Regions from separate parts of the Pseudoclavibacter sp. JAI123 genome, predicted to be linked through region 2. Evidence: predicted binding sites of a transcription regulator. Region 2 holds the regulator's gene; each other region holds the start of a gene.

What was found. Region 2 encodes HrcA, which represses chaperone genes, less so after heat shock. Its sites were predicted from a motif close to TTNGCACTCGNNNNNNNCGAGTGCNAA; they were not measured.
Region 1: a site for HrcA is predicted at 5,098-5,124, ahead of groES (co-chaperone GroES). Genes of this name have one in related genera too.
Region 3: a site for HrcA is predicted at 1,210-1,236, ahead of groL (chaperonin GroEL). Genes of this name have one in related genera too.

What each region holds. Positions count from the first base shown of each region.
Region 1 covers NZ_JACCCM010000001.1:1,311,136-1,321,070, forward strand. Annotated here, with positions in the region: gene tsaD (tRNA (adenosine(37)-N6)-threonylcarbamoyltransferase complex transferase subunit TsaD) at 1-845, shown strand, start outside; gene HDC34_RS06210 (hypothetical protein) at 842-1,369, shown strand; gene HDC34_RS06215 (DUF4190 domain-containing protein) at 1,511-2,104, shown strand; gene HDC34_RS06220 (hypothetical protein) at 2,261-3,007, shown strand; gene HDC34_RS06225 (hypothetical protein) at 3,109-3,819, shown strand; gene HDC34_RS06230 (class I SAM-dependent methyltransferase) at 3,831-5,021, opposite strand; gene groES (co-chaperone GroES) at 5,160-5,453, shown strand; gene rarD (EamA family transporter RarD) at 5,571-6,509, shown strand; gene guaB (IMP dehydrogenase) at 6,641-8,146, shown strand; gene HDC34_RS06250 (GuaB3 family IMP dehydrogenase-related protein) at 8,228-9,352, shown strand; gene HDC34_RS06255 (glycerol-3-phosphate dehydrogenase/oxidase) at 9,445-9,935, shown strand, end outside.
Region 2 covers NZ_JACCCM010000001.1:1,844,332-1,854,266, forward strand. Annotated here, with positions in the region: gene HDC34_RS08655 (pitrilysin family protein) at 1-1,095, shown strand, start outside; gene HDC34_RS08660 (histidine phosphatase family protein) at 1,095-1,694, shown strand; gene dapB (4-hydroxy-tetrahydrodipicolinate reductase) at 1,783-2,520, shown strand; gene HDC34_RS08670 (hypothetical protein) at 2,517-2,978, shown strand; gene HDC34_RS08675 (TIGR01777 family oxidoreductase) at 2,997-3,950, opposite strand; gene hemW (radical SAM family heme chaperone HemW) at 4,091-5,302, shown strand; gene HDC34_RS08685 (DUF4870 domain-containing protein) at 5,315-5,887, opposite strand; gene hrcA (heat-inducible transcriptional repressor HrcA) at 6,054-7,085, shown strand; gene dnaJ (molecular chaperone DnaJ) at 7,173-8,258, shown strand; gene HDC34_RS08700 (16S rRNA (uracil(1498)-N(3))-methyltransferase) at 8,260-9,030, shown strand; gene HDC34_RS08705 (histidine triad nucleotide-binding protein) at 9,040-9,390, shown strand; gene HDC34_RS08710 (PhoH family protein) at 9,479-9,935, shown strand, end outside.
Region 3 covers NZ_JACCCM010000001.1:1,427,589-1,437,523, reverse strand. Annotated here, with positions in the region: gene groL (chaperonin GroEL) at 1-1,165, opposite strand, end outside; gene HDC34_RS06780 (cold-shock protein) at 1,385-1,600, opposite strand; gene HDC34_RS06775 (LytR C-terminal domain-containing protein) at 1,862-2,413, opposite strand; gene HDC34_RS06770 (DUF3263 domain-containing protein) at 2,418-2,699, opposite strand; gene msrB (peptide-methionine (R)-S-oxide reductase MsrB) at 2,818-3,234, shown strand; tRNA gene HDC34_RS06760 (tRNA-Thr) at 3,318-3,393, shown strand; gene HDC34_RS06755 (permease) at 3,466-4,521, shown strand; gene HDC34_RS06750 (TIGR03943 family protein) at 4,514-5,347, shown strand; gene HDC34_RS06745 (hypothetical protein) at 5,337-6,755, shown strand; gene rlmB (23S rRNA (guanosine(2251)-2'-O)-methyltransferase RlmB) at 6,841-7,836, opposite strand; gene cysS (cysteine--tRNA ligase) at 7,833-9,257, opposite strand; gene HDC34_RS06730 (CarD family transcriptional regulator) at 9,375-9,857, opposite strand.

The sequences.
Region 1 (9,935 bases), 530 kb from region 2:
GCCTCGCGGGGGCGCTCATGGTCGGCACGGCGGCGGCCAAGGCGCTGCACGTCGCCACGGGCATCCCGCTCTACGCAGTGAACCACCTCGTCGGCCACGTCGCGGCTGACGTGCTCCGCGACGATGTCGGCCAGCTCGAGCTGCCCGCCGTCGCGCTGCTCGTCTCGGGCGGGCACACGTCTCTCCTGCACGTTCGCGACCTCGTCGATGATGTCGAGCTGCTCGGTGAGACGATCGACGATGCGGCGGGCGAGGCATTCGACAAGGTAGCGCGCCTGCTTCGCCTGCCGTACCCGGGCGGTCCGGAGATCGACAAGGCTGCCGCCGGCGGCGACCCGAGGGCGATCCGCTTCCCGCGGGGACTGACCAAGCCGAAGGACCTCGAGAAGCATCGCTACGACTTCTCGTTCTCGGGCCTCAAGACCGCTGTCGCCCGGTGGGTGGAGGCGCGGGAGGATGCAGGCGAGCCCGTGCCCGTCGCCGACGTCGCCGCGAGCTTCCGGGAGGCGGTGGCCGATGTGCTCACCGCCAAAGCGGTCGCCGCCTGCACCGAACTCGGCGTGCCCCGTCTTGTTCTCGGCGGGGGAGTAGCGGCCAACGCCCGTGTGCGTGAGCTTGCCGAGGAGCGCTGCGCGGAAGCCGGGATCGAGCTGCGCATCCCACCCCTCCGTCTCTGCACGGACAACGGGGCGATGATCGCCGCGGTCGGTGCGATGCTCTTCGCCGCGGGCAATGCGCCGGCGCCGCTCGACTTCGCCGCGGATTCGACCCTGCCGGTGGCGACGCCCCTCGGGGTGCAGGTGGGATCAGCGATGAGGGATTCAGCAGGAGGGGGAATCGCGTGACGACACCGGAGCAGCCGAAGCTGCCGCCGCGCAAACCGGTGGAGCTGCCGCCGATCGACCGCACCCCGGTCGAGGACACCAGCAACGCCGCCTACTCGGCGCTCACCCCGCGGACGACCGCAGACGGTCACCCGCCGGCGGAGGCCGGCACCGAAACCGCCGCGGTCGCGGCGTCGGCTCCGCGCGTGGAGGTCGACCCGGCCGTCGCGCATGTCCAGGCCAACGCGACCGCGTCAGCATCCGCTCCGACGACGAGATCGCCTGAGCCCGCAGGTCTGGGCCTGAGCCGGTTCGCGCTTGTCGTCTCCGTGCTGCTGTCGCTCGCGGCCGGCATCGTCGCAACCGCGCTCTCGGTCGCGGTGACGCCGTCTCCGCTCTGGCCCCTGTACATGGGTGCGAGCATCGCCGCGGTCGCCGTGCTGCTGGCAGTGCTCGCGCGTCGGCATCGCGGTTGGGTCGTGGCCCTCGTGCTCGCGGCGGTCATCGCCGTCGGCTGCGTCGGCTTCGCGTTCGCCGTCGCCTGAGGCAAGCAGAGAGCCGCGGGTCGTCCTGCCTGCCGTGAAGTCATCCTGCGGGATGACGGTGCTCTGACCGCGGGGATGACGCTCCGCCAAGCCCGCGGCCGTACCGTTGGAGCATCCCAAGACGCTTTGAGAGGAGCGGACATGACCTGGTCAACACCAGAAGGCCACGGAGCGCGGATCCCCGCCCCGAATCTCAACGAACGTCCTGAAGACAGGGCCGCGGATGTGCGCCAGGACTCGCTCGATCAGCGGGGTGGCGGCGCATCCGTCCCACTCTTCTCGACCCCCGACGTCGCCTCGTCAGGCTACGATCCTGGATTCTCGACAGGCACAGCCAGCTCGACGGGGTACGGCCAGGGGTACGCGGGAAGTGGGCAGCCCATGCCCGCACAGCACCCCGCCTATCCGGTCGCCCCCTACACGCAAGCCCCATACGCCGGCCCGCGACCGCCAGCAGCCGGCACGCTCACCCTCAGCATCGTCGCGCTCTGCCTCAGCGGCGGCTCGTTCCTGGTCGCGCTGATCCCGGTGCTCCAGTTCGTGTGGTGGATGGTCGGCATCGCTGGCGTCGTGTGCGGTTTCATCGCGCTGCGCCGCGAGCCGCGAGGCCGCGCCCTCGCCGTCACCTCCATCGTGCTCGGGTTCATCTCCGTCTTCGGGCTGCTCCTCCTCATCGTTCTCGCGCTGCTCTTCTTCGGCGGTATCGGACTCCTCGGCGGCCTCAGCTCCTACTGAGCGTCAACGACCGACCGCACCTTGTGTGACGGTTCCCAGTCAAACCCTGGGAACCTAGGGTCTGACGGACGCCCGCAAGAGCACCCTCGCCTGCTCCACGCACGTGAACACCAGCCAACAACACCGCGAGAGCGGTGAACCGGAAGGAGCTCCGCAATGAGCGACAGCAACCAGGTCCCAGGAGACAAGCCCAAGCTTCCCGACGACGGGAACACGCCTCCCCAGTACGAGGCGCCCGCCGCCTACACGCCTCCCGCGGAGTCCGTGGACTACTCGGCACCCGCAGCTTCAGGAACCGACTACACGCCGCCGGCCGCGTCCGGCACGGACTCCTCGGCTCCCTCGTCCTCGGGAGGCGACTACACGCCGCCTTCTGCCGCGGGCAGCCAGTACACGCCGCCAGCAGCTTCCGGGTCGGCCGCTTCCGGGTCGGCCGCTTCCGGGTCGGTGAGCTACACGCCGCCGAGCGAACCAGCTGCCGCGCCCAGTGCCGCTCCGTACTCCCAGGCGTCCTCAGCAGGACAGGCGCCCGCGTACGGGTCCGCGCCTGGACAGGGACAGGGACAGCCGCAGGGCTACGGCGCCACGCAGGGCTATGCGACTCCCGGCTACCCGACGCAGTCGGCGACGCCGAAGCGCACGCTCAGCATCGTCGGACTCTCCCTCGGTGGAGTCGGCGTCCTGCTCGGGCTCCTCGGCCAGTTCTACCTCGGGCTCCCGCTCGGTGTCGCAGGCCTCATCTGCGCGATCATGGCGAAGAAGCGCGAACCGCAGGCCGGAGCGATCCGCACCTGGGGCTTCTGGGTCTCGATCGCCTCGATCGTCATCTCGGCCGTTGTGGGCATCATCGGCGTCATTTTCGCCGCGGTCTTCCTGAACGAGATGTCGGGATACGGATACTGATCACCAGCTGACAGAACCGGCCGGAGTGCGGGCGGAAGTCTCCGCCCGCACTCTAAGCTTGAGCAGCACCTGCAGCCTTGTCGACGACTGAGAAGGACACCATGTCTGACCCGAACGGCCCCCAGTACCCTCAGCAGCCTCACCAGGGTGGGCAGCCCCACAATGGTCAGCCCCAGAACGGGCAGGCGCCCTACGGGCAGCAGCCATACGACCAGTCCCAACAGTATGGGCAGGCGCAGCAGTTCGGTCAGCAGCCTGGCGGCTACGGTCAGCAGCCTGGCTATGGCCAAGGCGATGGTGGCTACGGACAGCAGCAGCCCGGGTACCCGGGCTACGAGCAGCAGGCGCCGTCTGCCCAGCAGGCTCCAGCGCAGCAGGCCTACGGCGCACCCCAGCACGACCAGTACGGGCAGCCGCAGTTCGGTGCTCCGGCGCAACAGGGGCAGTACGGCCAGCCGCAGTACGGCGCGCCGCAGCAGGGACAGTTCGGTTCCGCTCAGCAGGCGCAGTACGGACAGCAGCCCGGTCAGCAGTTCGGTGGGCAAGGCTACGGGCAGCAGCCAAAGGCGCCAGCGCCCGTGCTCGGCATCATCGCGGTCGCCCTCGGCGCGCTCTCGCTTCTTCTCCTCCTGCTCCCGGGGTGGGCCTACATCGTCTCGCTCGTCTTCGGCCTCGGAGCCGTCGGGCTCGGTATCGCCGGGCTCCGTGCGCCCAAGGGCCTCGGGCGCACGCTCGGGATCGTGGGCCTCATCACCGGTGGACTGGCCGTGCTGGTCGCCCTCGCGACGCTCATCGTCGTCCTGACCGTCTGAGGTCCTGCCCGTCAGCTCAGGCGATCAGCGAGGATCGCGACTCGCTTGTCGCCGATCCTGGTGAGGATCAGCACGGCGGAGCTGGCTCCCTTGAGCACCAGCCTGCGCCGGAACTCCGCGGGGTCGATGTCGACGCCGCGCTTCTTGATCTCGAGCACGCCGATATCGCGCTTCCGCAGTTCGCTCTTCAGCGATGACACATGCAGGGGGAGCACCTCGCGGACCGAGAAGGCGCTCGCGAACGGGGAGGGTGCGAAGGTGTCCGCCGTCATCCACGCGATGCTCTCGGAGATCATGGTGGCCTCGAGCGACCGCGCGAGGTCGCCGATGAGGCGGGCTCGGATGATCGCCGGGTCGGGTTCGTAGAGCACGGCCCCGAGCTCGCCGACCTCGGCATCGTGCACGTCCTCGCTGCTGGTGAGCTCGGTCGCCCCCTGCTTGCCGATGACCAGCGCCGACCGGCGGATGCCCGCGCGCGCCGCGTCGTGCATCCACACCGTCGCCTCGACGAGGTCGCCGCCAGACGACACCCACTGGGTCTCGGCATCCTCCGGCAGGTACGAGTGGTCGATGCCAGGACCGAGCTTGACGCCTGTAGGGCGCTCGCGGCCAGCCGCGAACACGAAGTCGAGCGCCGGGCTCCAATCAGAGGGGTCGAAGTGCCGCGCGGTGCTTCCGCCGCTGGTCGTTCGCCGAGCCGGGTCGAACCAGAGCGCGTCGAAGCGGCCGAGGTCGACCTCCTCCGCCCTGCCGTGCTTGACCTCGGCGTTGGGGAACGGTGCGAGGTTGTGCGCCGCGATCGCCGCCGTGACCTCGTCGAGGTCGTAGGCGGTCACCTCGAGCCCGAGCGAGGCGAACGCCATCGAGTCGGCGCCGATGCCGCAGCCCAGGTCGGCGACGCTGACCGCGCCCGCTCGACGGAACCGGTCTGCGTGGTGGGCCGCGACCTGCAGCCTGGTCGCCTGCTGCAACCCGGCGTCGGTGAAGAGCATCCGCTCGGCGAAGGGCCCGAACTTGGCGAGCGCGCGACGCCGCAGCTTCGCCTGCGTCACCACGGCGGCGACGGTCGCGGGCGATCCGCCGGCGGCACGGAGCCGCGTCACGAGCGCGAGCGCGTCTGCGGACGACGCGACGGCCGGGGCATCGTCGAGCAGCGTCATCGCCTCGGGCGTGAGGAGGGCCAGGAGTTCGTCGCGCTGCACGTTCACTACGCTACCGGCGTACGCCCGAAGACGGCGCCGCGTTGCAACCCTCGCCGGATCGCCCCTACACTCGGAGTTAGCACTCTCATGGGGAGGGTGCTAATTCTGAACTTCCTATCGCTGAGAAAGAGGTCAACCGTGTCGGTGAACATTCAGCCGCTCGAGGATCGCATCGTCATCAAGCAGGTCGAGGCCGAGCAGACCACGGCTTCGGGTCTTGTGATTCCGGACACCGCCAAGGAGAAGCCCCAGGAGGGCGAAGTCGTCGCAGTCGGCCCCGGCCGCATCGACGACAACGGCAACCGCGTGCCGCTCGACCTCGTGGTCGGCGACAAGGTCATCTACTCCAAGTACGGCGGAACCGAGGTCAAGTACGGCGGCGAAGAGCTGCTCGTGCTCTCGGCTCGCGACATCCTCGCGAAGATCGTCTAGTCTCCAGCTCCACTGAGACTGCCAGGTCCTTCGGGACTGACTGGCTCGCAATGGCGTCCACCTCCGGGTGGGCGCCATTCGCGCATCCGGAGGCCGGCTCGGGCGTACGATCGCGAGGTGACGGAATCTCCTCGGTCCGGCCTCTGGCTGGCGTTCAGCGCGTACGCGCTCTGGGGGTTCATGCCCCTCTACGTCGTGGCGACCGCTCCGACGACACCTGTCGAGCTCATCGCGTGGCGCATCATCCTGAGTGTCGTGTTCTGCCTGCTCGGCGTGCTCGTCATGCGTGCATGGCGTCCGTTCCGGGAACTCATCTCGAAGAAGCGGGTCGTGCTCGGCCTCGGCGTGGCCGGGGTCCTGGTCTCCGCGAACTGGCTCTTCTACGTGCAGGCCGTCGCAACCGGGCACACGCTGGATGCCGCGCTCGGCTACTTCCTGAACCCGATCGTGTCAGTTGCGCTCGGTCTCGTCTTCCTCCGCGAGAGGCTGCGCCCGCTGCAGTGGGTTGCGGTGGGCCTCTCGCTCGTCGCCGTCCTCGTCATCTCGCTCGGCTACGGCCGTATCCCCTGGCTCGGCCTCGGCGTCGCCATGACGTTTGGACTGTACGGGCTCGTGAAGAAGCGGGTCGGTGTGCAGGCGGACGCGCTGAGCGGGCTCGCCGTCGAGACGACCCTGATCCTCCCCATCGGAGCGATCTGCCTCGTCTGGACGATCCTGTTCGGCGGAGGGATCACGTTCGGGACGGTGTCGGCGGTGAACACGGGCGTCCTCCTCTTCGCCGGCGTGGTGACGAGCGTGCCGCTGCTCCTCTTCGCCGCGGCGGCCAGACGCCTTCGCCTCATCGAGCTCGGACTGATGCAGTACATCGCGCCGATCCTGCAGTTCGTGCTCGCCGTCGCGGTCTTCTCGGAGCCCATGCCGCTGGAGCGGTGGATCGGGTTCGCGATCGTCTGGGTCGCGCTCATCCTCTTCACGATCGACCTCGTCCGGACGGCTAGACTTGGCGCCAGGATTCCCTCGGTGGCTGACCAGCTCGGTCCGCCGACACGGGGCTGAGGCCCGAGGGCCGCGGAGTGGGACGTCCCGGGAATGCGTCCGCGGTTCGCGCTGTTCCACCACCACTGAGCTGTTTCCCCACACACGCGGATGCCGCCGAGCGGCGCATCCCAGATACCTCCTGGAGCGTAATGACCGAGTCGGACCCCTTTGGCTTCACCGGATTGACCTACGACGATGTGCTGCTGCTCCCGGGGCACACCGACGTCATCCCGTCTGAGGTCGACACGACGACGCAGCTGACGCGCGGCATCACCTTGCGCGTCCCGCTCGTGTCGGCGGCGATGGACACGGTCACGGAGGCCCGCATGGCGATCGCCATGGCGCGCCAGGGCGGCATGGGCATCCTGCACCGCAACCTGTCGATCGACGACCAGGTCGAGATGGTCGATCGAGTCAAGCGGTCCGAGTCCGGAATGGTCACGAACCCGGTCACGACGACGCCGAACGCGACCGTCGCGGAGGTCGACGAGATCTGCGGGCAGTACCGCGTCTCCGGCCTCCCCGTGGTCGACGAGGTCACCGGCAAGCTCGTCGGCATCATCTCGAACCGCGACATGCGCTTCGTCCCGGAGTCCGAGAAGCGTTCGACGCGCGTGCACGAGGTCATGACCGGTGAGGGGCTCGTGACGGCGCCCGTCGGCATCTCGGGCGACGACGCCTACAAGCTCCTCGGCAAGCACCGCATCGAGAAGCTCCCGCTCATCGACGACGAGGGCAAGCTCGCCGGGCTCATCACGGTGAAGGACTTCGACAAGAGCGACAAGTACCCGAACGCCACGAAGGACGACGCCGGGCGACTGCGCGTCGGAGCCGCGATCGGCTTCTTCGGCGACGGCTGGGAGCGCGCCGAGCGCCTCGTGGCGGCCGGGGTCGACGTGCTCGTCGTCGACACGGCCAACGGCCAGTCCGCGGGCGTGCTCGACATGATCCGGCGCCTCAAGAGCGACCCGGTGATCGGGCACGTGCAGGTCGTGGGCGGCAACGTCGCGACGCGCGAGGGCGCGCAGGCGCTCGTGGATGCGGGTGCTGACGCGGTCAAGGTCGGTGTCGGTCCCGGCTCCATCTGCACCACGCGCATCGTCGCCGGCGTCGGCGTGCCGCAGATCACGGCCGTCTACGAGGCGTCGCTCGCCGCGACTCCCGCGGGCGTGCCGGTCATCGCGGACGGCGGACTGCAGTACTCCGGTGAGATCGCGAAGGCGCTCGTCGCTGGCGCGTCGGCCGTCATGGTGGGCTCGCTGCTCGCTGGCACGGACGAGTCGCCCGGTGATCTCATCTTCGTCAACGGCAAGCAGTTCAAGAGCTACCGCGGCATGGGCTCCCTTGGCGCCCTGCAGTCGCGCGGCGAGCGCACGTCGTACTCGAAGGACCGCTACTTCCAGGCGGACGTCCCGAGCGACGACGAGCTCATCGCGGAGGGTATCGAGGGCAAGGTCGCGTACCGCGGCTCCATCCGCCAGTCGGTGTTCCAGCTCACGGGTGGCCTGCGTCAGTCGATGTTCTACGTCGGCGCTCGCACGGTGGCCGAGCTCAAGGCGAAGGGGCGCTTCGTGCGCATCACGCCTGCGGGGCTGAAGGAGTCGCACCCGCACGACGTGCAGATGGTGTCGGAAGCGCCGAACTACCGTCGCTAGCTGTCGCAGCGGCGTGGCGCGTCGGGGTCTCCCCGCCGCCGCGCCGCAGCAGCGGGCACGGGGGAGGGCTAGGCTAGGCAGGTGACTGAGATCGAGATCGGCCGCGCAAAGCGAGCCCGCCGCGTGTACTCCTTCGACGATGTGGCGATCGTGCCATCGCGGCGAACCCGTGACCCGGAGGATGTCTCCATCACGTGGAAGATCGACGCGTTCACGTTCGACATCCCGCTCATCGCAGCTCCCATGGACTCGGTCATGTCGCCCGAGACGGCGATCGGCTTCGGCAAGCTCGGCGGCCTCGGCGTGCTCGACCTCGAGGGCCTGTGGACTCGCTACGACGACCCGGCCCCGCTGCTCGCGCAGATCGCGGATCTGCCTGCCAAGCAGGCGACCGCCAAGCTCCAGGAGATCTACCGCGAGCCCGTCAAGGGCACGCTCATCAAGGAGCGCCTGCAGCAGATTCGCGAGGCCGGTGTGCCCGCGGCAGGTGCGCTCTCCCCGCAGCGCACGCAGCAGTTCATGAACGATGTGCTCGAGGCAGGCACCGACCTCTTCGTCATCCGCGGTACGACCGTGTCGGCCGAGCACGTCTCGCACAACCAGGAGCCCCTGAACCTCAAGCAGTTCATCTACGAGCTCGACGTGCCCGTCATCGTCGGCGGGGCCGCGACGTACACGGCCGCCCTGCACCTCATGCGCACGGGCGCCGCCGGCGTGCTCGTCGGCTTCGGCGGCGGAGCGGCGTCGACCACGCGTCGCGTGCTCGGCATCCACGCCCCCATGGCGACGGCCATCGCCGACGTCGCGGGTGCTCGACGCGACTACCTCGACGAGTCGGGCGGACGCTACGTGCACGTCATCGCGGACGGCGGCATCGGCACGTCCGGTGACCTCGTGAAGGCCATCGCCTCCGGCGCCGACGCGGTCATGATCGGCGCGGCGCTCGCACGTGCGACGGATGCGCCTGGCCGCGGCTGGCACTGGGGTGCCGAGGCGCGCCACGAGAAGCTCCCGCGCGGAAACCGCGTGCAGGTCGGGCAGGTGGCTCCCATGGCGGAGATCGTCGCGGGCCCCGCTGACAGCGCCGACGGCATCTCGAACCTCACGGGAGCCCTCCGCCACTCGATGGCGACGACCGGCTACTCGGGACTCAAGGAGTTCCAGCGCGCCGAGATGGTCGTCGCCCCCTACACGCCTACGGCCTAGCCGGAGCCGCGGTCGGGCCGGCTGACGGCTCGGTCAAAGGTTGAGCGTTCAGACTTCCCCTACAAGCAGCAACTGAGAACGAGGAGCAGGTTATGGCGAACAGCGTCTCTCGAAGCGACAAGCTCGGCCCGCAGGAACGTGCTGCGGCGATCGAGTCCCTCAAGACCAAGAACCTCGACGTGCTCGTCGTCGGCGGCGGCGTCGTCGGTGCGGGTGCCGCACTCGATGCCGTCACCCGAGGCCTCAGCGTCGGCATGGTCGAGGCGCGCGACTTCGCCTCCGGCACATCGAGCCGTTCGTCGAAGCTCATCCACGGCGGAATCCGGTACCTCGAGCAGATGAACTTCGGCCTCGTGCGCGAAGCGCTGCTCGAGCGCGGCCTGCTCCTGCAGCGCCTCGCCCCGCACCTCGTGAAGCCCATCCGCTTCCTCTACCCGCTGAAGAACCCGCTCGAGCGCTTCTACATCGGCGCCGGCATGCTCATGTACGACCTCTTCGCGAAGACCGGAGAGGTCAAGCCGGGCGTGCCCATGCATCGCCACTACACGCGCAGCCAGGTCGCGAAGATGTCTCCCGGGCTGTC
Region 2 (9,935 bases):
GTCTCGGCCGCGTTCGAGCGGGTGGGCGGCGAAGTCAACGCGCAGACGGCGAAGGAGCACACGCTCTACCACGCCAAGGTTCGTGATGCGGACCTGCCGATGGCCGTCGACGTGCTCAGCGACATGATCACCTCGAGCGTGATCGACGCGGCGGAATTCGAGATCGAGCGCGGTGTCATCATCGAAGAACTGGCGATGGCCGACGACGACCCGAACGACGTCGTCTGGGAGCGCTTCTACGAGACGCTGCTCGGCACGCATCCGCTCGCGCGACCTATCGGCGGGACCCCGGCCTCGATCAGGGCGGCCGAACGCGACGCCGTCTGGAGCTCCTACCGCCAGCACTACCGTCCCGAGGAGCTCGTCGTGACGATCGCGGGCGCGGTCAAGCACGAGGAGGTCCGTGCGCAGCTCGAGAGGAACCTGAAGGCCGGAGGGTGGGACCTCGACGTGCCGTCCGCCCCCGTGGCCCGTCGGGAGACGGCCCTGCAGCCCGGGTCCGCAGTGCCCACCGGCCCGCTGTCCGCCATCGACCGCCCGCTCGAGCAGCTGGCGCTCGTCATCGGCGGGCAAGGCATCACCCAGCTCGACCCGCGTCGGGAGGCGTTCGGCCTCATGCACCGGATCTTCGGCGGTGGCATGTCATCGCGCCTGTTCCAGGAGATCAGGGAGAAGCGCGGGCTCGCGTACTCGGTGTACTCCTTCGGCGGAAGTCACTCAGACCTCGGCGTCACGGGCATGTACGCCGGATGCGCGCCAGACAACGTGCTCGAGACCGTCCGAGTGCTGCGCCAGGAAGCCGAGAAGCTCGTGCAGGACGGTGTGACGGCCACGGAGCTGGCGGATGCGAAGAGCGCGAGCGCTGGCGGCTCCGCGCTGGCGATCGAGGACGCGGACACTCGCATGTCGCGCCTCGGCCGCGCGGAGATTCACACGGGTCGGTTCTACGACCTCGAGGCGGCACTCTCGCGAGTCGAGGCCGTGACACTCGATGAGGTGCAGTCGGTCGCCGCCGACATGTTCAGCGGCGAGCTCGTCGCATCCGCTGTCGGTAAACTGTCGTCCGAAGCAAGGACCGAACTGGAGCGCCGCTGATGTCGCACTACCTCTACCTCGTCAGACACGGCGAGCAGGAGAACGCAGAGCACGGTATCAACGACGGCCCGCTCTCCGAGCGAGGCCGTGCGCAGGCCCACCTGATCGGCCGTCGTCTCGCCGCCGTCCCGCTCAGCGAGACCTACACCTCCCCGCTCGATCGTGCCGTGCAGACGAGCGCGATCATCGACCAGTACACGAGCGGCCCGGCGGCCCTCGAGTCGACGCTGCTGTTCGACTGCATCCCCACTGGACAAGACGGCGCACCCTCCATCTACGACGGCTTCTTCGGCGGCATCGGCGATGAGGTCATCGAGGCGGGTGTCGCGCAGATGAGCGACGCCTACGACACGTTCTTCAGCAAGAGCCGAGACGATCGGCACACGCTCCTCGTGACCCACAACTTCGTGATCGGCGAGTTCGTGCGTCGGGTCGTCGACGCTCCAGACTGGCGCTGGCTCGGGCTCAACTCGGTGAACACGGGGCTGACCGTCGTGCGCGTCCGCACGCGCAAGCCCGCGGAGCTGCTGCTGTTCAACGACCAGGCGCACCTGACTCCGGAACTTCGCACGGGCGTCAGCGCCTCGATCGCGGTCTGACCACTCGCGGCGTTCGGCGCCGCCGCGCAGCCAGACTCTCCCTCCACAGCGACCTGGACCGACGGCGGTTGCCCGTACCCTTGGAGACATGGAAACTCAGGTCGCCGTGCTCGGCGCATCCGGTCGCATGGGAAGCCTCGTGGAGCGCATCATCGACTCGACGGAGGGGCTTGCACTCCACGCGGGGCTGACGAGTGCCACTCCGCTTGAGGAGATGCTCGGCGCCGACGTGCTCGTGGACGTGTCGCACCTCGACGCCTCGGAGATCGCGGTGCCGTTCGCGCTCGAGCACGGGCTCGATGTGGTCGTCGGCACGAGCGGGTGGGATGAGCAGCGCATCGCGAGCGTCGCGGCGGTCGTGCCGGCCGGACGAGCAGCCGTGTTCGTCCCCAACTTCTCGCTCGGCTCCGTGCTCGGCACGGCGCTGGCGAGCGTGGCCGGCCGGTTCTTCGACTCGATCGAGATCCTCGAGGCCCACCACGACAAGAAGGTGGACTCCCCGTCCGGAACGGCGGTCCGCACCGCGGAGCGCATCGCGGCAGCGCGAGAGCACCCGCTGCGCCCACCGAACGCCGGCCAGGAGGCGCGAGGACAGCAGGTCGCAGGCGTGCCGATCCACAGCATGCGTCTGCGCGGTGTTGTCGCCGACCAGCAGGTCGTTCTCGGGGGAGCTGGGGAGGTGCTCACGATTCGACACGAGACGATCTCACAAGAGGCGTATGTGCAGGGCATCAGGCTTGCGATCGGGCACGCGCGGTCCTCACAGGGCACGACGGTCGGCCTTGACGATGTGCTCGGCCTCGGCGAACTGCTGGGCAGAGCGTGAAGCGCAACCTCGCCACCAAGCTGGGCGTCGCGGCTGTCACACTGCTCCTGCTGCTCTACGTCGTCTTCGTCACCGGTATGGCGGTCTCCCTGTTCGCTGGCGACATCGTCGCGAAGATCATGGGCGCGGCGCTCATCGTCTTCCCGGTCCTCGCGGTCGTCTTCATCGCACGCGAGCTGCTGTTCGGGATGCAGACGGAGCGGCTGCTCCGGCGCCTCGCTGACGCAGGGGAGCTGCCGGAGGACGACCTGGCGAAGCGCCCGAGCGGCCGAGTCGTGCGGGAGGCCGCCGACGAGGACTTCCCGAAGTGGAAGGCCGAGGTCGAAGCCGCCCCCGACGACTGGCGAGCCTGGATGCGCCTCGGGCTGGCCTACTCGGCGTCCGGAGACCGGAAGCGAGCGAGGTCAGCGCTTCGCGAGGGTATCCGCCTGGAGAAGGTGCGCCCCGAGGGGGCGTGAACCGCGGTCAGGCTCAGGTCAGACACCGGCCCCCGGCTCCGGCTCGAACTCAGGAGACTTCAGCGCGAGCTCCACGGCTTGCGTGGCGGTGCGGTCCTTGAACGCGAATCCCGCGTCGAGGAGGCGCTTCGGACGGATCTGCTGGTCGGCGAGGAACAGCTCGCGGCCGGCTTTCTGCAGGGTGAGGTCGATGAGGGTCGACGGCGCCTTCAGCTTGTAGGGGCGACCGAGCTCGGTCGCAAGCTGCTGCTGGATCTCGTCGGCCGTCGCGGGGGTGGGACCGACCAGGTTGTAGGCGCCTTGCGCCTCGTCGGATTCGAGCAGGAACCTGAGGGCGCGCACCTCGTCGCGCAGGCTGACCCACGGCCAGTGCTGCGTGCCGTCACCCAGCTGGGAGAGGAGCCCGACGCTCGCCAGCGTCTTGAGGACCGTGAGGACTCCGCCGCGGCCCAGTACGAGCCCCGTGCGCGCGAGCACCACCCTGGTGCCCTCCGGCGCCGTCTGCGCCGCGCGCTCCCACCGGTCGACGACGCGGGGCAGGAACTCGTCGGTCTCCGGAAGCAGGGAGTCCTCGTCGAGGACCTGACCTGGCCGGTCGCCGTACGCGCCGGAAGCCGAGCCATTGATGAGCAGGGTCGGCGGGTTCGCTGACGCGGCCATCGCAGCAGTGATCGTGAGCGTCGCATTCACGCGCGACCTGAGGATCTCCTTCTTCACGTTGTAGGTCCACGGGAGCTTGCTGAGCGGTGACCCCGAGAGATTCACCACCGCGTCCACCCCGTCGAGCACCCTCGCGTCGAGGGTGCGCTGCGCGGGGTTCCACCGGAACTCGGTGCTGTCCTTCGGTTCGCGCCTGACGAGCCGCGTGACACGGTGGCCGTGCGCGTGGAGTTCCTCGATCAGGCTGTGGCCGATCATGCCGGATGCCCCGGAGACGAGAACGTGCTTATGGGAGGTCGCCTGGCTGCTCATGACTCAGACGGTAGTCCCCTCAGTTGGGCGGGAGCGCAACGCACGGTGGGGCTCGGGTGATGTAGCGACAGAAACCGCCTAGGCTGTCCGGGTGCATCACGAGACTCGCGCCCCGAGCTGGGCCAAGCTGAACGGCTATCTTGGCGCCTAGCGCCCTGCCTCTTGGCGAGCCTGTCCCGCCGAGCGGCGAGCTCCCGGCTCAGGCTCTCATCGGCGCCGAAGCACGCGACTTCGGCGTGTACATCCACGTTCCCTTCTGCCGTGTCAGGTGCGGGTACTGCGACTTCAACACGTACACGGCCGAGGAGCTCGGCGGGGTGTCTCGCTCGAGCTACGCGGGTGAGGTCGAGAAGGAGATGGCGATCGCGGAGCGCGTTCTCGCGGGATCGCCCCGCCAGGTCTCGACCGTCTTCTTCGGCGGTGGGACGCCGACCCTCCTGCCGGTCAGCGACCTCGCGGCGATGCTCGATGGCGTTCGGAGCCGCTGGGGCCTCGCCCCTGACGCCGAGGTGACGGTCGAGGCGAACCCGGACTCCGTCGGCGAACGTGAACTCGCGCAGCTGCGCGAGGCCGGCGTGACCCGCGTGAGCTTCGGGATGCAGTCGGCGGTCCCGCATGTGCTGGCCGTGCTCGAGCGCACGCACGACCCCGCCCGCATCCCGATCGTGGTCGCTGCCGCCAAGAGGGTTGGGCTCGAGCCGAGTCTCGATCTCATCTACGGCGCGCCAGGGGAGTCGCTCGAGGACTGGCGCCGTTCGCTCGACATGGCCCTCGAGCAGGAGCCGCTCCACGTGAGCGCGTACGCCCTCATCATCGAGGACGGCACGAAGCTCGCCAGGCAGATTCGCCGCGGTGAGGTGCCCGCCGTCGACGACGACCTGCAAGCGGACATGTACGAGCTCGCGGAGGAGCGCTTGGCTTCGGCCGGCTTCGAGTGGTACGAGGTCAGCAACTGGTCGCTGCGAGGCGAGCATCCGTCGCGCCACAACCTGTCCTACTGGCGCGACGCCGACTGGTGGGGCTTCGGACCGGGAGCGCACAGCCATGTCGGCGGAGTGCGCTGGTGGAACGCGAAGCACCCGAGCGCGTACGCGTCGAGGCTCGCCGACGGCATCACCCCGGCCATGGGGCGGGAGGTGCTCGACGAGGACACGAAGCGGTTCGAGCGCATCATGCTCGGGTCACGACTCCGCGAAGGACTCGCGATCTCTGAGCTCGACGATTTCAGTGTGGTCGCCGAGCTCATCGCCGAGTCGCTCGTCGACGGCAGGGCGGCGCTGCAGGGGAGGCTCGTGCCCACGCTGCGGGGCCGCCTCATGGCGGATGCGATCGTCAGGCGCATCGCCGTCTGAGACGTGCCCTCGTCAGCTGACGAACCGGAAGGTCACCGGGTAGCGGTACGGTCGGCCTTGATTGGCCTGCACTGCACCGAGGATCGCGTACACGACGACGGCGACCCAGAGCAGCGGGTACAGCAGTGGCACGAGCAGGGCCAACGGTCCGCCGAACAGGGACAGCAGCGAGATGACCCCGATGCCGACGTAGATGATCGCGACGGTGATGCCGAAGTTGAGGGCTTCACGGCCCTCGCTGTTGGCGAGTGGGCCGCGCCGCCTCGTCACGAGCCAGAGGATCAGTGGGCCGACAGCGGGCGCGACGATGTTGAGCAGGTGATCGAACGTCGCGACGAGGCGGTCCCCGTCCGCCGTCAGCGGCGGTTCCGAGCTCGTGGCACCGCTCGAGTGCGGCCCGGCCTGCTGCTGGCCGTACTGCGGCTGACTGTACTGGGGCTGCTGTCCGTATGGCGCCTGCTGTCCGAATGGGGGCTGCTGCCCGTATGGGGGCTGCTGCCCGTACGGGCCGGGCTGGCTGTACGGCTGGTGCTGAGCAGGATCCTCATTCCCAGGCTGCGGGGTCGGTGCGTTGTGATCGGACATGGGATTCCTCTCGACGGTTTTCACCCAGGCTATTTCGGTTGCTCGGTGACGGCCTGGGCATTCTGCCCCTGCCGTCGACCGAACGCGGTAGGATTGGCAGTCTCTGACTGGGAGTGCCAGATGGGCGCCCCGTCGAGGGCCAGCGGTCGGAAGCGGAAGGGGCATCGTGGTTTCGGATAGAAGCATGCAGGTGCTCCGAGTCATCGTCACCGACTACGTGACGAGCCGAGAGCCCGTCGGCTCGAAGTCGATCGCCGACCGTCACGACTTCGGCGTCTCAGCCGCGACCATCCGCAACGACATGGCGCAGCTCGAGGACGCGGAGCTCATCGTCGCCCCGCACACGTCCTCCGGGCGCATCCCGACGGACAAGGGCTACCGGCTCTTCGTCGACCGGCTTGCCGAGTTCCGACCGCTCTCGGGTGCGCAGCGACGCGCGATCGAGACCTTCATCGAGGGCAGCGAGGACGTCGACGAGGTGCTCGGGCGTTCGGTGCGCCTGCTCGCCCAGCTGACGAACTCCGTGGCGATCGCGCAGTACCCGTCGCTCGCGAACGCGTCGATCCAGCACGTCGAGTTCGTGCTGCTCTCGAGCAGGCGGGTGCTCACCGTCCTCATCACCGACTCTGGCCGCGTCGAGCAGCGCATCGGGCATCTCGGGGCTGAGGTGAGTGTCGAGCAGCTTCACGTGCTCCGCGATCGCCTCGCGGGTCGCCTCGTCGGCCGGACCGTCGCGCACGCATCCACTGAGCTGAGGGACGTGAGCGGCATCATGGGGGAGCAGGACGCGGAGCTCTTCGCGCCCGTCGTGGCCAACCTGCTCGAGCTTGTGCTCGCGCACCGCCAGGAGCGCCTCGTCATGGCAGGGACCGCCAACCTGGCCCGAACGGAACGCGACTTCCCCTCGAGCATCCTCCCGGTGCTCGAGGCGATCGAGGAGCAGGTCGTGCTGCTGCGCCTGCTCGACGAGCTCCACTCCAGCACCGAGGCCTACTCGGTCAGCATCGGCCAGGAGAACGTCGACCTCGGCCTCGGCGAGACGGCCATCCTGACCAGCGGATATCGCAGCTCTGGCAGCGATGCGCGCCTCGGGGTGGTGGGACCGACGAGAATGGACTACCCGCGGAATATCCAGGCCGTGCGGGTCGTTGCGAGTTACCTGTCACGGGTGCTCGACGAAAGACACCTGGACGCCTGACCGACACCGACCGGCTCGCCGGCGGTTGCACCCGGTGCCTGACAACACAGGCACACATTCACAGATGCAAAGAAGGAGTCGCCACTCTTGGCAGACCACTACGACGTGCTCGGCGTGAGCCGCGAGGCGTCCCAGGACGAGATCAAGAAGGCCTACCGCAAGCTGGCCCGCCAGCTGCACCCGGACGTCAACCCGTCCGCGGACGCCGCGGAGCGCTTCAAGTCCGTCACGCACGCCTACGACACGCTCAGCGACACCGAGCGACGCCGACAGTACGACCAGGGCGGACCGGACGGGCAGTCCTTCGGCGGCTTCGGGGACATCTTCGAGACCTTCTTCGGGCAGCAGGGTTCCCGGGGCCCACGGTCGCGGGCAGAGCGCGGTCAGGATGCGCTGGTTCGCGTCGAGCTGGACCTCGACGAGGTCATGTTCGGCACGCACCGCGACCTCGAGGTCACCACTGCGGTCGCCTGCGAGAACTGCCAGGGAACGTGCTGCGCTCCGGGCACCTCGCCGACGACGTGCTCGGCATGCGGGGGAGCCGGTTCGGTCCAGCGTCAGGTGCGCTCCATCCTGGGCATGGTCGTCACGAACCAGCCGTGCGCGCAGTGCCGCGGCTACGGAACCGTCATCGAGCATCCGTGCGAGACGTGCCACGGTCAGGGACGTGTGCGCGCCAACGTGAGCATTCCCGTCGACATCCCCTCCGGCGTCGACTCCGGCCTGCGCATCCACCTTCCCGGCCGAGGCGAAGCCGGTCCGGCTGGTGGAGCGAACGGCGACCTCTACCTGGAGATCCGGGTCCGACCGCACGAGGTCTTCTCTCGTGACGGCGACGACCTGCAGTGCGTCATCGAGGTGTCGATGGCTGACGCGATCCTGGGCACCTCGACCACGGTCGGCGCCCTTGACGGCGATGTCGACCTGCAGATCCCGGCCGGCGTTCAGTCGGGCGAGGTCCTCACCGTTCGCGGTCGTGGGATCACGCGTCTGCGCTCGACGCACCGAGGCGACCTCGACATCGCGGTGCAGGTCGTGACGCCCGCGAAGCTCGACGGGAAGTCGCGCAAGCTGATCGAGGAGTTCGCGACCCGTCATCGTCACGAGGCACCGCGCCTCGCGCGCGAAAAGCAGGGGATGTTCTCGAAGCTCCGCGACCGATTCGGCCGCTGACGTGGCCTGGCTCTACCTCGTTGAGGACCTCGACGAGGCGCTTCGTGCGGGCGACGTCACGCAGGTCCGCGGGGCGGAGGCCAAGCACATGGGCGTCGCGCGCATGCGCGTGGGCGAGCACCTGCAGCTCGGCAACGGGCGCGGCTTCGTCGTCGACGGCGAGCTCGCCGCACTCGAACGTGACCTGGCGGTCGTGAACGTCCTCCGGGCCAGCCGGGTTCCAGAGCTCGAGCCCCGAGTCGTCGTCGTGCAGGCGCTGGCGAAAGGCGGACGGGACGATCTCGCGGTCCAGGTGGCCACAGAGCTCGGCGCCGCGGCCTTCGTCCCCTGGCAGGCGAAGCGCAGCGTGAGTCGCTGGGACCAGAAGGCGGAGAAGGGCCGAGAGCGCTGGGCCGCCGTCGCCAGGGAGGCCAGCAAGCAGAGCCTGTCGCCGTGGGTTCCCGACGTCGCTGCTCTGCACTCGACGGCACAGGTCGCTGGGCTCGCCGCGGAAGGTCCGCTGCTGGTGCTCGACCCTCTCGGCGACATCTCGCTGAGAGACGCGCTCGAGGAGCGTCCAACCGCGGGTCTGGGGCGGCTGACGCTCGTCGTCGGCCCGGAAGGCGGGATCGACGGCAGCGAGTTCGAGACGTTCGAGGCCGCCGGCGGTCGCCGCGTGCATCTCGGCGCCTCCGTCCTGCGGACCTCGAGTGCGGCTCCAGCCGCCATCGCCGCGATCCTCGCCCTGAGCGGCTCGTGGGACTCGCGGCTCCGCTCGGGCGCCGAGTCGTAGGCTGGCTGCATGTCGAGTTCAGAGCCGTCCATCTTCACGCGCATCATCAACCGCGAGATCCCAGCCGACATCGTCTTCGAGTCGGAGCGGGTCATCGCGTTCAAGGACATCAGCCCGAAGGCACCCGTGCACCTCCTGGTCGTCCCGAAGACTCAGGAGTACGCGAACGTCTCCCAGCTGGCCGCCGGCGACCCCGAGCTGCTCGCCGAGGTCGTCGCCGTCGCCCAGGGGCTCGCCGACCAGCACACGGACAGCGAGTTCCGCCTCGTCTTCAACTCGGGAGCGGCCGCGGGCCAGACCGTCTTCCACGTACACGCCCACGTCCTCGGCGGAGGACTCTCGGAAGGATCCCTTGCCTAGTCAAGACAGTTCATCGACCCGCGGCGCCGAGCAATCGGGCGTCGAGGACGACTTCGTCGAGCAGACCACGACGGTGGAGGGGGTCGCCATGGTGCGTCTCCTCGGACCGGGGGACCGGCTGCTCAAGTCAGTGGAGCGCGAGCATCCACGCGTGCGGGTGCTCGCCCGCGGCAATGAGATCACCTTCAGCGGGCAGCGCGGCGACGTCGCGGCCGCTGAGGCGCTCCTGCGCGAGATCACCGAGATGGCCAGGAGCGGCGTCGACCTCGAGCCCGCCCAGGTCGAGCGCTCGCAGCGTCTCATCGATCGCGGCGAGGAGACCCCGACCGACGTCCTCGGACAGGCGATCGTCCAGTCCCGCGGCAAGATCATCCGCCCGAAGACGCTCGGCCAGAAGCAGTATGTGGATGCGATCGACGACAACACGATCGTCTTCGGCATCGGACCGGCGGGAACCGGCAAGACCTACCTGGCGATGGCGAAGGCTGTACAGGCCCTGCAGCGCAAGGAGGTCACCCGGATCATCCTGACTCGCCCTGCCGTCG
Region 3 (9,935 bases), 420 kb from region 2:
CCTTGAGCTCGACCTCGGTCGCGGCTCCGGCCTTGATGACGGCGACGCCACCGGCGAGCTTCGCGAGGCGCTCCTGGAGCTTCTCGCGGTCGTAGTCGCTGTCGCTGTTCTCGATCTCGGCGCGGATCTGCGCAACGCGGCCGGCGATCTGCTCGGGCGAGCCAGCGCCCTCGACGATCGTGGTCTCGTCCTTGGTGACGACGACCTTGCGGGCGGTTCCGAGGAGGTCGAGCGTCGTGTTCTCGAGCTTGAGGCCGACCTCTTCGCTGATGACCTGACCACCGGTGAGGATGGCGATGTCCTGCAGCTGAGCCTTGCGGCGGTCTCCGAAGCCGGGAGCCTTGACGGCGACCGACTTGAAGATGCCGCGGACCTTGTTGACGATGAGCGTCGCGAGAGCTTCGCCCTCGACGTCCTCGGCGATGATGAGGAGCTGCTTGCCGGCCTGGATGACCTTGTCGACGACAGGCAGGAGGTCCTTGATGTTGGAGATCTTGCCGTTGACGATCAGGATGTACGCGTCTTCGAAGACGGCTTCCTGGCGCTCGGGGTCGGTGACGAAGTACTGCGAGAGGTAGCCCTTGTCGAAGCGCATGCCCTCGGTGAGCTCGAGCGTCGTGCCGAAGGTGTTCGACTCCTCGACGGTGACGACGCCTTCCTTGCCGACCTTGTCGATGGCCTCGGCGATGATCTCGCCGATCTGAGCGTCTGCGGCCGAGATGGACGCGGTGGCAGCGATCTGCTCCTTGGTCTCGACCTCCTTGGCGGAGGAGAGGAGCTCGGCGACGACAGCCTCGACGGCCTTCTCGATGCCGCGCTTGAGCGAGATCGGGTCGGCGCCAGCTGCGACGTTGCGGAGGCCCTCGCGGACGAGTGCCTGAGCGAGGACGGTAGCCGTGGTCGTTCCGTCACCGGCGACGTCGTCGGTCTTCTTCGCGACCTCCTTGACGAGCTCGGCGCCGATCTTCTCGAACGGGTCCTCGAGCTCGATCTCCTTGGCGATGGAGACGCCGTCGTTCGTGATCGTGGGCGCGCCCCACTTCTTCTCGAGCACGACATTGCGGCCACGTGGGCCGAGCGTGACCTTGACCGCGTCGGCGAGCGTGTTCAGTCCACGCTCAAGCCCGCGACGGGCCTCTTCGTCAAAAGCGATGATCTTCGACATATGTGTACTGCGTCCTTTCCGGACGTGGTTCGTGAGGTTCGTGGTTGGCACTCGAACGAGGCGAGTGCAAATCCATATTGGCACTCGACCCTGTCGAGTGCAAGCCACCCCACGCCTTCTCGCTGCGGGCGAACGAGCCGGGCCTGAAGAGACGCCGATGTCCGCCTGAACACGGAACGGCGCCGACCCGAGAGGGCCGACGCCGTTCCCAGCCTGCGGTCAGAGCGCGCGCACGGACTCCGCCTGCGGGCCCTTGTCGCCCGCACCGATCTCGAACTCGACCTTCTGGCCCTCTTCAAGGACTCGGTAGCCCTGCATCTCGATGGCCTTGTAGTGCACGAACACATCCTGTGCAGCAGCGCCGTCGAGCGCATCCACAGTGATGAAGCCGTAGCCCTTGTCAGCGTTGAACCACTTCACGGTTCCATTCGCCATGTTTGTCTCCATTGCTCAGTAGTACTCGCAGGCGCCAACCCGCGGAGCCCTGCATGCGTGCGAGGGGGACGAACGATGGTGCCCAGGACTCGAGCAAGATACTAGGTGGCGACCTGTTGAGCGAGGAAGCCCAAAACCGGGATCACGTCACCTGGCGACGTTTTGTCTCCAGATGTTCACACGCACGGAACACACGAGCCGCATTCCCCGGAGAATTCTCGGATCATCCTCCGTGTCGAACCACCGTGGACCCGCGAATGGCTACCCGGCGAGGTCGAGGCCGACGATGACCACGATCGTGCCTGCTGCGGCGACGTTCGGGTCGAGGACGGCGGTTCCCCCACCGAGCGACTGGACGAGGGCGAGCGCCGCAGCCTCCTGGGAGGCGTCGTTGTAGGAGACGGTCGTCGTCTCGTAGTCGGACGTCGGAGCGTCCGCCGTCTCGGTGACGTTCCAGCCCGCGGCTGCGAGCTCCGTGGTGGTGCCGCCCGCGACGCCCGCCAGCTCGGTTCCGTTGAGAACGCGCACTGAGACGTTCGGGTCGAGCTGCGGCACGACCTCGGCCGGAGCCTCCTCGACCGGCGCCTCCGCCGTCGGAGTCTCACTCGTCTCTGTCTCCGCGGTCGGGCTGAAGGACACGGCGCCGTTGATGACCTGCATCGCGACGGCGGCAACGGCGACGATCACGACGACGGCGAGCAGACCCCAGAGCCACGAGGCGAGCTTGGCGAGGCGCGTGCGGGGCGCGCGATGCGCTCCGCGGCGGTCAAGCCCTGGTGGGATGTCGTCGAAGCGATCCTTGGGGTAATTCACGTGTCTACCGAATCCGTCCTGAGGTGGGAGAGGCGCTGGACATTCGCTGCTCGCGCCGCAACTGGCGCTCGTCCGCTCGCCGCTCGCGCGCACGCCGCAGGCGGCCGACGAGCATCGGCTGATGGACAAGCGCAGCTGGTGTCTCGATGAGCGTAGCGAGATTTCGGTAGTACTGCGTCGTCGACCAGCCGAAGCGATCCCTGATCGCTGCCGCCTTCGCCGCATTCTGCCGCGGATTCCCGTCTTCGAAATCCAGCAGCGCGCGCTCGAGGTCGCTGAGCTCCACGTCCCGTGCCATGCACGAAGTGTACGAGCAGGGTTCACCGACTGGACTCACGCAACGCGCGTATGCTCGATCCTCCCCGGCCGCTCCCAGCGGTCTCGTCGATTTTCCAGGAGGCACGGTGTCCTACGCCGTCAACAAGCCCGATTCCGAGTGGCGCGCGGAGCTCACGCCGCAGGAGTACCACGTGCTGCGCGAGGCAGGCACGGAGCGGGCCTACACGGGAGAGCTCCTCGAGGAGGGTCGCGCAGGCCTCTACACCTGCCGCGCCTGCGGCTCAGAGCTGTTCAAGGCCGGAACGAAGTTCGACTCCGGATGCGGCTGGCCGAGCTTCTACGAGTCCGTTCGGCCGGACGCGGTCGAGCTGCTCGAGGACCGCTCGCTCGGAATGGTGCGCACCGAGGTGCGCTGCGCCAACTGCGGCTCCCACCTCGGCCACGTCTTCCCTGACGGCTTCGGCACGCCAACGGGCGACCGCTACTGCATGAACTCGCTGTCGCTCTCCTTCACACCCGAGGAAGAGACCTCCGCCGAGTAAGCGCACGGGCATCCATCAACAGCCATGCGGTGCGCGGGGACGTGCACCGCGTGACTATGATGGTGCCGCTGCGATTGCAGCAGGCCGACTTAGCTCAGCTGGTAGAGCACCGCTCTTGTAAAGCGGATGTCGCGAGTTCGAACCTCGCAGTCGGCTCCACGATGCGTCTTCCGGCGCACAGCCCTGACACGTCCCCACTTCGTGAAAGCGGCCCGAACTATACTCGGCTGGATGCACGAGCACACGACCGCGCAGCGCACCAAGCTCCCGCAGCAGCGCACGGCCGCCAACCGCGGAGTTCTCGGGCTGACGATCGGGGCGGGCCTCGTGCTCACGCTCATCGCGATCCGCACGCTCACTGCGTCGCTCGACGACCAGCCGGCACTCGGGCCGATCACCGACTTCGTCACGCTCTCGCTGAGCGTCGTCATCGAGTCGATGCCGTTCATCATCCTCGGCATCCTGCTCTCGATCGTCGTGCAGCACTGGCTTCCGCCGGGCTTCCTCATGCGCATCCTGCCGCAGACTCCGTGGCTTCGGCGTGCCGTCATCTCACTGTTCGGCATCGCGCTGCCCGTCTGCGAGTGCGGCAACGTTCCGCTCGCACGCGGCCTCGTGCTGCGCGGCTTCACGCCCGCCGAGTCGATCACGTTCCTGCTGGCGGCCCCCATCCTGAACCCCATCACGATCGTCACGACGTACCAGGCGTTCGGCTGGGACCACGGCATCCTCGCCGCCCGCATCATCGGGGGCTTCGTCATCGCGAACGTCATCGGGTTCCTCTTCAGCCGCCACCCGAAGCCACAGGACCTGCTCACACCGAGTTTCGCCGCGACGTGCGAGCTGGAGGCGAAACACGGCCACGAGACGGGCTCGAGCGTGCGCGAGCGGTTCCGCGCGAGCGCGTCGATGTTCGGTGCGGAGACCTCGACGATGCTGCCCGCGCTCTTCGTCGGGTCGGCCATCGCCGGGGCCATCCAAGTCGGCGTCTCGCGCGACCTGCTCACCACCCTCGGAGAGCATCCGGTGCTCTCCGTGCTCGTGCTCATGACCCTCGGCTTCGTCATCTCGATCTGCGCGAACGTCGACGCGTTCTTCGCGCTCTCGTTCGTCGGCACCTTCATGCCTGGCGGCATCGTCGCCTTCCTCGTGATGGGCCCCATGATCGACGTCAAGATGCTCGCCCTCATGCGCACGACCTACACGAGCGCGGTCCTCGCCCGCATCACCCTCATCGTCGCGCTGTCGGCCTTCACCCTCGGACTCGGAGTGAACCTCATTGCTTGAACGACTGCTCTCCAGGTGGCGCGGCGTCGCCCTCACCCTCATCACCGTCGTCGCGACGGTATGGCTCTCGATGACCGGCGGCCTCTCGCTATACATCCACCCGCGCTACTTCGTATTCACCTCGATCATGGCGGTCATCGGCGGGATCCTGGCGATCGCCGCGATCGCGGCCACGCCCTCCCGTGACGAGCACGACCACGGGCACGACCACGACCACTCGCATGAGTCGGATGCGCTCGGCACGTCGAGCGCCCGGCGCAACAATCGACGTCCGCGCCTCGGCGCCCGCCAGCGCATCGCCGTCATCGCCTCGACGACGGTCACGCTGGTCGTCGTCGTGACGGCGTTCGTCGCGCTCATCATCGCGCCGCCCGTGACCCTGAGCTCGGCGGCCGTCGAGAACCGCTCGCTGAACGCCAACGCGCAGACCGTGGACTCTCCGATCGACGAAGGCGAGACGCTGCGCGGCCGCGACACCAGCAGCTTCACGGTCAAGGACTGGGCGGCAATGCTCCGGCAGGGCGACGGCGAGCAGCAGGTCCTGGGCGAGCGCGCCAAGCTCGTCGGCTTCGTGACCGTCGATCCGGACGCGCCGGATGCGTTCATCCTCGCCCGCTTCGTCGTGAACTGCTGCGCGATCGACGCCGCCCCTGTCGGCGTCGCCGTGCACCAGCCCGGCTGGCAGGCGAACTACCCCGTCGACACCTGGGTCGAGGTGGACGGCGCGTTCGTCACGAACCCGAGCGCGTCCAGCGCGGAACGGGTGGCGCTCATGCCCACGACCGTCGCCGCCATCGACCAGCCGAGCGACCCATATGTCTACTGATCTCAGCTCGCCTGACGCCCGCACGGGACGAGGCTTCCGGAAGACGTTCATCCTCGCGGTCGTCGTGCTCGCCCTGCTCGCGGCGGGTCTCGCCGTCGGCAACATCCTGCAGGGGCCGCGCGTCGCCTCGACGGCGGTCAACGCGATCGGCACGGTCGAGCAGCAGGGCACGCGCCTCGTACTGACACCCAACCAGCGGCTGCAGGAGATCGACCCCGCACAGGTCGTCCTCGAGCCGGCCGCCGCTTACAGCCTCTCGCAGGACAACGGCACCATCACGCTCACCTTCGAGCAGCTGCTCGCCTACGACACGAGCTACACGCTCACCGTCACAGACGCGGTCAGCTCCTCGACGGGGGTCGCATCGACGCTCGAGACGCAGTTCACGACACCCCAGCTCGAGGTGTCGACGCTCGTGCGCGGTGCCATCTCCACCGGCGGAAGCCTCGAGGACCGTGTCGTGGAGACGAACGTCTCCGGCGGCGGTGAGCCTCGTATTCTCTTCACCGCGCCTCGCATCCAGGAGTACGCGCTGACCGACGCGTTCGTCGCCGTCGTCGAGCAGGACGCCGCGGGCCTCGGAACCGTGGGCGTCGCACCCCGCGCCGAGCCCGGCCCGGCCGTACCCCTGAACGTGGATGCGACGGGCAACTTCTCGAGCCTCGCCGCGGATGCGGAGAGTGGGCTCATCGGGTTCGTCATCGACGGGATGCACGCCGACGGGCAGACGGAGCTCGTTCGGTCGCTGTTCGTCTTCGACACGAGCGACACCTCGTTCCGGCCGAAGCAGGTCGCGGGACCAGACGGGACCCCGCTCATGGTCTCCGCGTGGGCGTTCGCCCCTCGAACCGGTGCCCTCATCGCGCAGACCCTCGACGAGCAGCTCTACCTCGTCAACGTCCTGGCGGGCACACCCGCCGAGCCGATCGGCCAGGCGCAGCACTTCCACGGCTTCATGCCGGGCACGGCAACCGCAGTCACGTCCGGTGTCGGCGGCTACACGCTGTTCGATCTCAGCTCGGGCACCGCCGAAGCACTGACCCCCGCCCCGATCTCGCTCAGCGAGACGCAGTACCTCACGCAGACGAGCGTGCTCAGTCCAGATGGGACGCAGATCTCAGCCGTTGCGGATGCGGCTGCCGGGCTCGCCGACGTCACGGTCGAGCTCGCCGACACGGCTGGGCAGCGGACGCTGTTCGACCCGGGCGAGAGCGGCGAATGGCTGCGCGACATCTGCGTCTCCCCCAACGGCCAGTACCTCGCCGTCGAGACGGGGCTCGGAGCGCAGGGGCCGGACGGCTACGCCGTGCTCCCTGGCATGAAGCAGTCGACGACCACCGTCATCGACATCGCGAGCGGCGCGGAACTGCGTCGGCTCACCGGCTTCCTGACCTCGTGGTGCCGCTGACGGCTACCAGCGGTCATCCATCTGTGCTGGCATGACGAAGGGCCTCACCCGCGGGGGTGAGGCCCTTCGGCGTCGAACGCCCTGGTTACTTGGCCGCGCGCTTCTCCGCGCGGAGCTTCGAGACCTCGTACATCGTGATGCTCGTGGCGATTCCGGCGTTGAGTGACTCGGTGGCCCCGTCGATCGGGATCGAGACGATCGCGTCGCAGTGCTCGGTGACGAGGCGCGAGAGGCCCTTGCCCTCGCTGCCTACGACGATAAGCAACGGTGAGGTCGCGAGCTCCAACGAGGGCAGCGACACGTCGCCGTCGCCGTCGAGGCCGATGACGAACACGCCGGCCTTCTTGTACGCCTTGATGGTGGCCGTCAGGTTCGAGGCCATGGAGACGGGGAGACGCGAAGCGGCACCTGCCGAGGTCTTCCACGCCGAGGCGGTCATACCGACCGAGCGACGCTGCGGCACGATGATGCCGTCGCCACCGAACGCGGCCACCGAGCGCACGATGGCACCAAGGTTGCGCGGGTCGGTGATGCCGTCGAGCGCGACGAAGAGCGGGTTGCGACGGCGCTGGATGGCGCGGTCGAGCTCCTCCATAGGGTCCGCGTACGTGTAGGCCGGCACCTTGATGATGACGCCCTGGTGCACCGCGTCGCGGCCCGCCATGCGATCGAGCTCGGGGCGCATGACCTCGAGGATCGGGATCTTGCGCTCGGTGGCGATCTTGAAGATCTCCTTGACGCGCTCGTCCATCTCGCCGCGGGCGGCGACGTAGAGCGTCGTCGCCGGGATGCCGGCGCGGAGCGCCTCGACGACCGAGTTGCGGCCGGTGACGAGTTCCGTGCTGTCGTCGGTGCGGGCGCGGCGGGGCGCCCCGCCCTCACGCTGCGCCGGACGCGGCTTGGAGCCGCCACGAGCAGCCTCGAGGCGTTCCTTCGCCGCCTTGCGCTTGCCGGCGACGTGCCAGGAGCGGTCCTCGGCACGAGGCGTGTTGCCCCGACCTTCGAGGGACTTGCGGCCATTGCCGCCGGTGCCCTTCGTGGGGCCCTTCTTGCTGCGATTTCCGCGCGAGTTCGTGCTCATGCCTTCTCCAACGTCCAGAAGCTGCCGTTCGGCGAGTCTTCAATCTGCACGCCGGCTGCTGCCAGCGTGTCTCGAATCTGATCTGCGCGGGCGAAGTCCTTCGCACCGCGGGCTTGCGTGCGCTCGACGAGCAGCGCATCGACGAGGGCGGCGAGGGCCGTCTCGCCCGTCGCATCCACTCCCCCGCTCCACTGCTCTGCGCGTGGGTTGATGCCGAGGATGTCGAGCATCGCGGTGACCTCACGGACGGCGCGCGCCGCCGCGTCGGGGGCGCCGGTGTCGAATGCCTGGTTGCCGGCGGTGATGGCCTCATGCAGCGCGGCGATGGCTTGAGGGACTGCGAAGTCGTCGTTCATCGCCGCGACGAACGCCTCGGGCAGGTTGGCGAGGCTCGGCGGCGCGTCCTCGACGACGGATGCGAGCAGACCTGCCCGCTCGGCACGCTCCAGGAACGCCTCGACGCGCGCGAAGGATGCCGCCGCCTCGTCGAGCGAGTTCTCACCGATCTCGATCGTCGAGCGGTAGTGGGCGGATCCGAGGAAGTAGCGGACGACGATCGGACGCGCGGCGGCGAGGAGATCGGCGGCCGAGACGGTATTGCCGATCGACTTCGACATCTTCTGCCCGGCAACCGACACGAGCCCGTTGTGCACCCATGTGCGAGCGAACTCGAGGCCCGCCGCGCGGGACTGCGCCAGCTCGTTCTCGTGGTGCGGGAAGCGGAGATCTCGTCCGCCGCCATGGATGTCGAAGGTCGGCCCGAGGTACTTCGTCGACATGGCCGAGCATTCGATGTGCCAGCCCGGTCGCCCCGAACCCCACGGCGAAGACCAGGCCGCCGAGTCCGGCTCGCCCGACTTCTGTCCCTTCCAGAGAGCGAAATCGGCGGCGCTCCGCTTCCCTCGGCTGGGGGCCTCCCCCTCCGCCATGTCCTCCGGACGCTGGTGGGTGAGCTCGCCGTAGCTCGGCCAGCTGCCGGTGTCGAACCACACGTCGCCGCTCTCGTCGGCCGCTGCATAGGCGTGGCCGCGCTCGATGAGCAGCGAGATCAGCTGCTGCATCTCCGGGATGGAGCCCGTCGCGCGGGGCTCGTACGTGGGCGGGCGGATGCCGAGAGCCGAGTACGCCGCGTTGAACTCGCGTTCGACGCGGTACGCGAGCGCCCACCACGGCTCGTCCGCCGTCGCGCCGGCGAGGGTCTTGTCGTCGATGTCCGTGACATTGCGAACCAGCGTCACGCGCGACCCGGTCGCCTCGAACCATGCACGGAACTGGTCGTAGACCAGCGCAGAACGCAGGTGACCAGCGTGCGGCGCGGACTGCACCGTCGGCCCGCAGACGTACAGCGAGACCTCGCCTGGCACGAGCGGCGTGAAGTCGCCGAGTGCTTGCGTCTGCGTGTCGTAGATGCGCTGATTCACTGCACCAGCATACGCGTCGGGGCCGCACGGACGAGTGAACGTCCCTGCGGCCCCGACGATGAAGCGTGTGGCGTGTGCCGAACGACAGTCCCGAGGGAGACCGCCGATGTCAGCCGACTAGGACGCGAGGACCTTGTCGAGCACGTCTCCGGCCTTCTCCTCGTCGGTCTTCTCCGCGAGAGCGAGTTCCGAGACGAGGATCTGCCTGGCCTTCGCGAGCATCCGCTTCTCTCCAGCGGAGAGACCCCGGTCCTGGTCGCGGCGCCAGAGGTCGCGGACGACCTCGGAGACCTTGATGACGTCGCCAGAGGCGAGCTTCTCAAGGTTCGACTTGTACCTGCGGGACCAGTTCGTCGGTTCCTCGGTGATGGGGGCTCGCAGAACCTCGAACACACGGTCGAGACCGTCCTGTCCGATGACATCGCGCACTCCGACCAGGTCGACGTTGTCAGCAGGGACCTCGATGACGAGGTCTCCCTGTGCAACGTTCAACTTGAGGAACGTCTTCTCTTCACCCTTGATGACTCGGATCTTCACCTCTGAGATGGTGGCCGCGCCGTGATGGGGATAGACGACTGTCTCCCCGACCTCAAACTGCATAAATACAAGCCCCTTTCGGCACCTAAGAGTACCATGTCAAAAGGGCCCATCCGAGGGTGGAAGTGGTAGAGTCCGCCG